Regions from separate parts of the Paenibacillus sp. DS2015 genome, predicted to be linked through region 2. Evidence: riboswitches for the same ligand, from Rfam matches in the RefSeq annotation. Region 2 holds a riboswitch; the other holds the start of a gene.
What was found. A riboswitch is a leader RNA that binds a small molecule or an ion and turns the genes downstream of it on or off. The one in region 2 is predicted to bind cyclic di-GMP.

Region 1: another riboswitch for cyclic di-GMP. It lies ahead of J2T13_RS19585 (methyl-accepting chemotaxis protein); the one in region 2 lies ahead of J2T13_RS13590 (transglutaminase-like domain-containing protein).

What each region holds. Positions count from the first base shown of each region.
Region 1 is NZ_JBNPWS010000027.1:8,991-13,403, reverse strand. It holds gene cysK (cysteine synthase A) at 45-959, shown strand; gene J2T13_RS19590 (hypothetical protein) at 1,166-1,303, shown strand; cyclic di-GMP riboswitch class I at 1,497-1,581, shown strand; gene J2T13_RS19585 (methyl-accepting chemotaxis protein) at 1,758-3,521, shown strand; gene J2T13_RS19580 (amino acid adenylation domain-containing protein) at 3,649-4,413, shown strand, end outside.
Region 2 is NZ_JBNPWS010000014.1:33,807-38,219, forward strand. It holds gene J2T13_RS13580 (DMT family transporter) at 1-12, shown strand, start outside; gene J2T13_RS13585 (FAD-dependent oxidoreductase) at 223-1,668, opposite strand; cyclic di-GMP riboswitch class I at 1,956-2,036, shown strand; cyclic di-GMP riboswitch class I at 2,075-2,157, shown strand; gene J2T13_RS13590 (transglutaminase-like domain-containing protein) at 2,171-2,974, shown strand; gene J2T13_RS13595 (response regulator) at 3,095-4,231, shown strand.

The sequences.
Region 1 (4,413 bases), on a different contig from region 2:
TAAATTTATTGTAAGAAAGCCAGACAGCTGAGGAGAGATGAACAGTGCTTATTGCTCAGAATATAACAGAACTTATTGGACGTACGCCATTGGTGAGATTGAATCGTACGGTTCCGGATGGAGCCGCTGATGTATATGTGAAGTTAGAAATGTTTAACCCCTCGGGAAGTGTGAAGGATCGAGCTGCGTTTAATCTGATTGATACGGCTGAGAAGAATGGTCTCCTAACCCCCGGAGGAACGATTATTGAACCTACGAGTGGCAACACAGGAATTGGGATTGCGATGATTGCAGCAGCCAAAGGGTATAAGGCGATTCTGATCATGCCGGATAACATGTCCAAGGAAAGAATTAATATATTGAAAGCTTACGGTGCGGATGTGGTTTTGACGCCAAGTAGCGAAAGAATGCCAGGCTCTATTGCTAAGGCGCTGGAGCTACAGGAAGGGATTCCGGGCAGTTTCATCCCACAACAATTCGAGAATCCAGCTAATCCTGATATCCATCGGATGACGACAGCGCCGGAAATTCTGGAGCAGATGGAGCACCGGCTTGATGCGTTCGTAGCTACAGCAGGTACTGGGGGGACAATTACCGGTACAGGCGAGACGTTGCGTAAGGCTTTACCGAATATTCACATTGCTGTGGTTGAACCGCAAGGATCGCCAGTTCTATCAGGAGGAGTGCCGGGCCCACATAAATTGGTGGGAACAAGCCCGGGTTTTGTGCCAAGTATCCTAAACACAGATATATATGATGAAATTATTCAAATTTCGGATGAACATGCGATTGGAATGATGAAGGATTTAGCGCGTTTGGAAGGGGTGCTGGTAGGCCCGTCCTCAGGTGCATCTGTCTATGCGGCGATTCAGGTAGCTAAGAAATTAGGCGCAGGTAAAAGAGTAGTATGTATCGCTCCTGATACAGGTGAGCGTTACTTAAGTATGGATTTATTCTAAGGCTACAGATCGCTCATAAGTCTATAGCTCCATGGTAGAACATGCGAAAGGCACCAAAAAGGCATCCACTCATCGGGGTGCCTTTTTGGTGTTGTATTATGCCTTTTATGATGCAGTATGCAGTGTCTATAGTAGCGCTTTTGTATAATGAAAAGGTACTGTTCCAGACTTAGCAAATATGTATGGTCTCCGCCCCTTCGTGAGCCATGAAATCAAGATATTCTGTGGCACGGTCCGATGAGGGGGCTAAAGTGACATTTATGGGTGCAGGTGAAGGACCATGTATCGTACTGTTGTTAACAGCGGAGGCTCGTAAATATATAGGTACTATGGTTCTTGTGTAGTTGGGTGAAGAGATCTAATCCTTGAGTTGGCGTTAGGAGCAGGATACCCATGGTCCTACTTTTTTTCTGCTTTTTTTCAAGAAGTATGATTGTAACGGAAAGATTTTACAATATTTTCAGAAAATAATGAAAGTGTGTAGAAAAATATCCAAAACGGTAGTAATATGGAACTATTCTGTTTCTAGTTCTTGGAAAAGCATATCGGCAAAACTACTGAAAAGTAGTGACGCAAAGCTATAGGGACTACTTCCTCGAGGAAATGTCAGCCAGTTGCACTTGATTTGGTGGTGCCTATGGCAGTTTTTGCGATATAGGCATCTTTTTTTTTGGATTTTTAGCAGAATATTTATGGAACGATCAGTAAAGGGGGTATTTTAGTATTACGTAGATTTGTCTATATAGTCAGCCGAATTACCTAAACCAAAGTAAATTACATAACAAGAGGAGATAGGAAATGAAGTTGCCACAATTATTTGGATTTTTCACCAAAAGAAGTATTGTTACTAAAAATATGCTTTTGACGAGTCTATTCATCATCTTGACAGGCAGTATATTAATTGCATCCAGTAATTATATTCAGGGACGGGTTCTGACAAATCAATTAAATTCAGATTCAGAAAAAATTATGACTGCTTGGATCAACAAAGTAACACCCGAAGAGGCAGCAGAGGCAAAGGCGAACACTGACCGTAATTCACCCATTCAGAAGAAATTAATGGGGATATTTGATGAATTGTCCATTGTACACCCTAACGTTGCACAAGGATATATCTATGGTTCTGAACTTGAGGACGGCTATAAAACGTCTAATATTGCTTTTCCAACAGCCATATTAGATATCTTTGAAGCGGAGGGTATGCATTTAGGAGACATGTATGATCAGCCTACCCTTATCGTAAATGCTCTTAAGGACATGATGAAGACGAAGCAGATGACCTTCACTAAACCGTATAACGATGATTATGGGAATTGGGTAACGGTACTTTCCCCCCTTCAAGATAGTACAGGAACTGTATTCGCATATATGGCCATGGATATCGATGCAAGCTTAATTGCAGAAGGTAAGCAAGAATTAGTTAAATATACGACACTAGTTTTACTAGCGACATTGATCGTTATAATAACGATGCAATATTTCACTTTGAAGCGAACCTTTGCTCCGGTGAAAGATTTGATGGGCGCCTTGGATAAGCTAAGTCAGGGAGACTTTAGTGTTCAATTAGCAACGGGTAAAGATGAACTTGGTAAGGTAGCCGAGAAGTTTAATATGACCGTAAATAATATAAATAGCTTAGTAACGACAATCAAAACGGTATCTACAGAATCAGCTGAGGAATCCAAAATGTTGTTCTCTACTGTGGAGGATAGTCATGCGAACTCCATGGCAATTACGACGAATATTGAGGAGATATCGGAACGGGTATCTCAGCAAAGTAAGTCTATATCGGAGAGTGTGACGTCACTTGAGGAAATTTCCTCAGGAGTAGGTACGATTGCTGCAAGCAACACGATGTTAACGGATACGTCTATGCAAATGAGAGAACAGTCTCAGCAAGGTAGTGACAATGTAGGTAGAGTGATGAGCCAGATGGACTCGATTCAGAAATCTGTCTTAAATTCGGTGATTTCAATTGAACAGCTTCAGAAGCGTTCTGGAGAAATTGGTGAGATCGTACAAGTCATCACAGAGATTGCCTCACAAACCAACCTTCTGTCTTTAAATGCCAGCATTGAAGCGGCTAGAGCAGGAGAAGAGGGACGGGGATTCGCAGTTGTTGCTAACGAGGTGAAGAAGTTATCTGAACAGTCGGGGAAATCAGCTGAGAAAATTACAGAGCTAGTCCATCATATTCAACAAGAAACATTAATAGCTGTATCGGCGATTAACGAGGGCGAACAGAACGTAGAAGTAGGTATTGAGATTGTGAAAGAAACGGGTATGTTGTTTGAGGGAATATTAGTCGCTACGGAGTCCGTTACAAGTCAGATTCAAGAGGTTTCTGCTGCAACGGAGGAAATGGTGGCAGAGACAGAACAGGTCACATCCTCGATCAAGCAACTTGCTGTATTGGCAGAGAAGAATGCAGTAGTCGCAGATCAGATTATGGAAAGAGCTCAGGAACAACGCTCTTCCTCTGATAAACTTGTCAAATCAGCGGAGCATTTGAATCATATTTCTGATGAACTAGAAGTCCTAGTCGACGGATTGAAGATTTAGTAATGACGTGTCGTCTGCGAATGACAGTCACAAATAATAGCATGAGTTTCTTATTCACTGCAATTCTAGATAGAGAGATAGAAAAGATAGATAGAAAAGATAGAGATATAGGTAAGGAGCGGATACTGTGAATACTTTGTTGATGGCAGAGCATATCAAGACATATTGGTTGGAGGAGCTTAAGGCTCCTCTATCCACATTCGATATATATACGGATTTCCCTAAACACCCCACGGTTAGAGAGGTGCAGCAAACAACCTTTTTATTGAATGTAGATGCAGAGAAGATCAACAAGTTTAAAGATCGAAGTGATATGCATGGTTGGATGCTTAGTTGCTATATAGCGTTTCTGTATAGAATGACAGGTGAGAAAGATCTGGTAATAGGCGTAAAAGATAGCAGAGGAAATGTATTACCGTTCCGGACGTTTTGTGAAGGGAATATTTCATTTCAAGAATTGTTTACACAGATTTCAGATAAATTGGAACATACCTATGCGGCCAGCTTACCCGTCTCGGTAATTGAAGAAATGGTTGGGCAATCTGCCATTGTGAAGACGATCTATGGTGTGGATAGTATGCTTGAGGATAGTTCACTAAACTGGTCTGTACAGGAAGAAGAAGGCCAATGGGTGATCCACATTGCTTATCACAAAAATCTGTTCAAAGAGAGCACTATTCGTAAATTTGCGCGTCACTTCCAGTACATTGTAAAGGCTGCAATGGTGACGGAGGATATTTCTATTGGAAGTATACCAATGCTGACTGAAGAAGACGTGGAAGCCTATGATGTACTTAACGATACAGCAATGGAGCTTCCGCTTGCGATGAGCGTTCCCGCGATGCTTCAATCGGTGTTAAGTCGTTTTCCCAATAGAATAGCTCTTTCTTCT
Region 2 (4,413 bases):
ATAAAAGAATAAATCAAGGGCTCTGGAAGTCTTTTGAAGCCATAGACTTGAAGAGCTACATCGTATTTTAATGTAGATAGAGAAGAGGCTTTACATTCTAGCAGGGACGATAGCGGCGACTCCGTTAATACTGACATTAAAAGCAGGGACAGATTTATAAATATCTGTCCCTGCTTAAAAATTAACGCTGCTCATGGTGAGGAGAATTGAAGTTGTTCATTTTTATTGTCGCACTTTAATTTTATAATCTTTCTCCAGATATTTATGGATTCTTTGGAAGTCGGATGCGGTTAACTCAGTAAGCTTCATGTTTTTCTCACGTCCAAGAATAATACCGATGGTCTGCGCTGCTAGGGCGGTGGTTGGCATAATACGTGCGCTGCCGTAAGCTTTGATATTGGCTCCTACATTTTTCCCCACAACGAGGACATTATCATAAGACTTTAGCTGAAATGAACGCAGAGGCAGACCGTAACGATCAGGTTTACCAAAACCGATCCCTGTCGGAATGGTTTTAGTGCCCTGTAGATCTATTGAATAACCCCCAATGCTGACATTATCCCAGAACATTCTGTTATTCATTAAATCCGGATAATCGAGCACATATTTGGTCTCGTACCGATTGTAGTCCCGGATATATAAATATTCGGGGAAGCCGTTCAGCTCTGCCTTCGCAAAGCCCGGTATATTATTGCGTAAAAAGCTCAATATGTATGGCGCTTCGGCACGACCTTTCGTAATCGCTGATTGTACCGATTTTGGATCAGAGGGATTGACATCATAAATCAGCAAAGCGTTGATGATAACCTCCCCGTTCTTCTGATCAGTTACATTTAACCCACGCAACTTGAGTGGACTATTATGGGGTTTATATTTTCCGGTAATATTGCTGAATCCGGTGGCAAAGTGCCAATCTACATAGGTGTTAGGACCATATTTTTTCCGCACGTTCGTCAATGGATAATCCTCGAGGATCGTTTGATGGAGTTTGCCCCAATTGACATTTTTGAATTTCAGCATATAAGTAGCAGCCATATAATCCGGCTGTTTTCCGTTATAGAGAGTCTCCATTCCGGGAATACGTTTGTCGATAAGTCTACTGCTAAGGGCATTGAAATCGGTATTTTCAACCCAGTATTTAGACTGAATCGTATATTGGGTACCGTCCTTTCCATGATAAGTGAGAGACTGTAGGGACTTGTCCTTGTTTGAGGAAACACTGTTAATTGAATCGATAACAATACCACTTTTGAGGGGGATACCCTTAATAATCTTGTTATAATAGCTCTCAAAATCGAGAGATTTTCGGATTGTGCCTGCATTATACCTGTCAAAGAGGTTTTTTATCTCACCTTGAACCAGGCTTTTTCCATTATTATCGTTAACATCATCAAGAGAATACATCTGTCCCTGAATTAACTCCCCACCTGGCTTGCTACGAGGATCGAGAATAAGCACCTTTAGCCCTAGGTTCCGGGCTTCACGGGCAAGCAATACACCTTGAATTTCACTTCCGATCACAACAACATCATAGTGACTTGGTGTAACTACGGAAGGAGATTTGGATTGTGCCGTTACGACAAAAGGATTAGATAAGAGAAACTGAAAGGTGAGTACGGTAAGTAGCAGTCTTTTAAGACCATAGGATACATTCTTCTTAGTTAACATTTCTTCTTATTTCACCTCTTGATATTATTAGAATTTAAAGTGTATTTTAGGCAAATAGTACTTAATTTCCTTGAATGATATTCTACTACAAATAGGTTCTTTTTGCCTACAATGATTAGTTAGCTATCCTCAGTTAAGAAATCGCCGATAAAACCATACACACGAGTAGAGAAACTGTTTCGAGGTTCAATCATATACGGTTGGATTGTCTAGGAATCCACGTCGTTTTGTCGAATTATCACTTTGTAATAACGGAAGATTATGATACTATGGGACTAATAAAGCTATTCAGATCACGGCAAACCTTTCGAAAGATCGGGACGCAAAGCTATAGGGCCTTCCTAGTTGGATGGTAGCCAGTTACCGAACGGACAGTTTTTTTGTTGCGTTCAGTTAATAGAACTTTAGACGATAATGGCAAACCTATCGAAAGGTAGGGACGCAAAGCTATAGGGCCTTCTAAATTAAGATGGCAGCCTGGCCACCGAAGGGGGTTGTATGGATGAGAAAGTTAATGTTACTTCTGGTTGCACTTGTTGTCTTATGTCCATTGTTTAGTGGAACAACAATCTATGCTGCTGAAGGTACTTGGTTAAATGAAGCTAGTGTAAGCAAGGGAATTATTAGTGTGCAGTATGATGTGAAGGCAGATGTTAAGACAAAGCTCTTAATTATTAAAGGTCAAGAGCAATATTCTTATAATTTAGCTACCGGCGAGCAAGTAGAGGCATTTCCTCTTCAATTAGGAAACGGTGATTATACAATTAGCGTATTGGAACAAACAGGTGGGAATAAATATCAAGTTGTGTATAAGGATACAATCAAGCTTGATTTGAGCGATAGCTCCATAGTGTATTTGAATTCAATTCAGAATGTCAATTGGAATGATACAAGCCTAGCTGTTCAAAAGGCCAAAGAGTTAACAAAGAATTCAGCATCGGATACGGAAAAAGTAAAAGTTATTTATAATTATGTGATTAACAATATTAAATATGATAACAAACTGGCATCAAGCGCTCCGGCAGATTATCTTCCTCAAATCGATCGTACATTATCGTCAAAAAAAGATATTTGTTATGGGTATTCTGCTTTGTTTGCAGCGATGCTGCGGAGTGTTGACGTTCCTACGAAGATGGTCATGGGTACGACCAAATATGTGGATTCCTATCATGCTTGGAATGAAGTCTATTTAAATCATAAATGGGTAACCGTGGATACAACGGTTGATGCAGGTTGGAAGGGTACTACTACAGTTTTCACGATGATAAAAGATGCATCTAAATACTCAGTATCCAAACAATATTAAATAAAAACTTTGCTAAAGAAGCCATGAACATTACGTTCATGTGCTTTTTCATTTTACGAATTATGTTATTCTTATCACAAGAAATGATAATAATAAATTCCCATGATTAAGGAGTATTATATGAAGGTGATTCTTGTAGATGATGAGCAACTCGCTATCGATTACCTGGAACGTCAACTTATGAAGCTTACAGATATAGAAGTGATCGGCAAATTTATAGATCCGATTATTGGAAGAGAGGAGATTCTCCTTAAGGAAGTAGACTTGGTTTTTTTAGATATAAGCTTACCTGAAATAAGTGGAATTGAGCTAGCAGAACAGCTCCTCGAGCAGAAGCCAGATTTAAATATTGTATTTGTAACGGCGTATAATGAATATGCAGTTAAAGCTTTTGAACTAAATGCTGTAGATTATATAGTGAAACCAGTTGGAGCGGATCGCTTAACTAAAACCATAGATCGGATTAGTGAACGCGTAGAATCTAAGCAAGTTGAGACTGAAATTGAGACGCTTACGTTGCGGATGAATATATTTAGACAAGTGACCGTAGAAGTCTCGAATCGACACTTTTCTGTGATTCAATGGCGTACGGCGAAAGCGCAGGAGTTGTTTCTATATTTACTTCAGCATCGTGGTCAACTCGTTCGTAAATCGGTGTTGATTGATATGCTATGGCCGGAGCATGAACCGGATAAAGTATATTCGCAATTATATACTGCCATTTATCATATTCGTAAAACACTGACATCATATGGTGGACATTTTCAAATTGTTAATTCAATGGAGAATTATGTTCTGACTATTGAAGATGTTCAGTTAGACGTAGAAGAGTGGGAGACTAAATTAGCTTCATCCCCACCTCTATCAGCAGATACTATAGACGACTACATAGAAATCATGAAACTATATACCGGTAATTACCTGCAGGAATATGATTATTGGTGGGCGGAAAGTGAACGTCAACGGCTAAAGGAATTGTGGCTTAGCATTTCTTATGGGATCGCAGATTGGTATGAGGAACAGGGTCAGATGGAGGAGTCTATATTTTGGTATATTGAAATATGTGTTCAGCATGTGCAAGAGGAAAAGGCCCATTTTGCTCTAATGAAAATATATGCACGCATGGACAATTATATATTGGTTAATCGACAGTATAGCTCTTTGATTGCGACTTTGTTGGATGAATTTAATGAACCACCCAGCGCGTATATTACAGAGTGGTATGAGCAATGGTTGGTACGTCAAGGTAGTAATTGAATAACTGAACTAAATAGAACTAACTGCAACTCGACAAGATGCACCCTCTAAGTGGGAAGTCTCTCGGGTTCTTTGCGTTTGTTCAGAAATTGTATAGATGTTCACTGTATACTTCAATAAGTGATAACTTTCAACACTTTAGGCCCTTTTTTTTGTTAAGTATCAGTAGAAGAATAAAACTT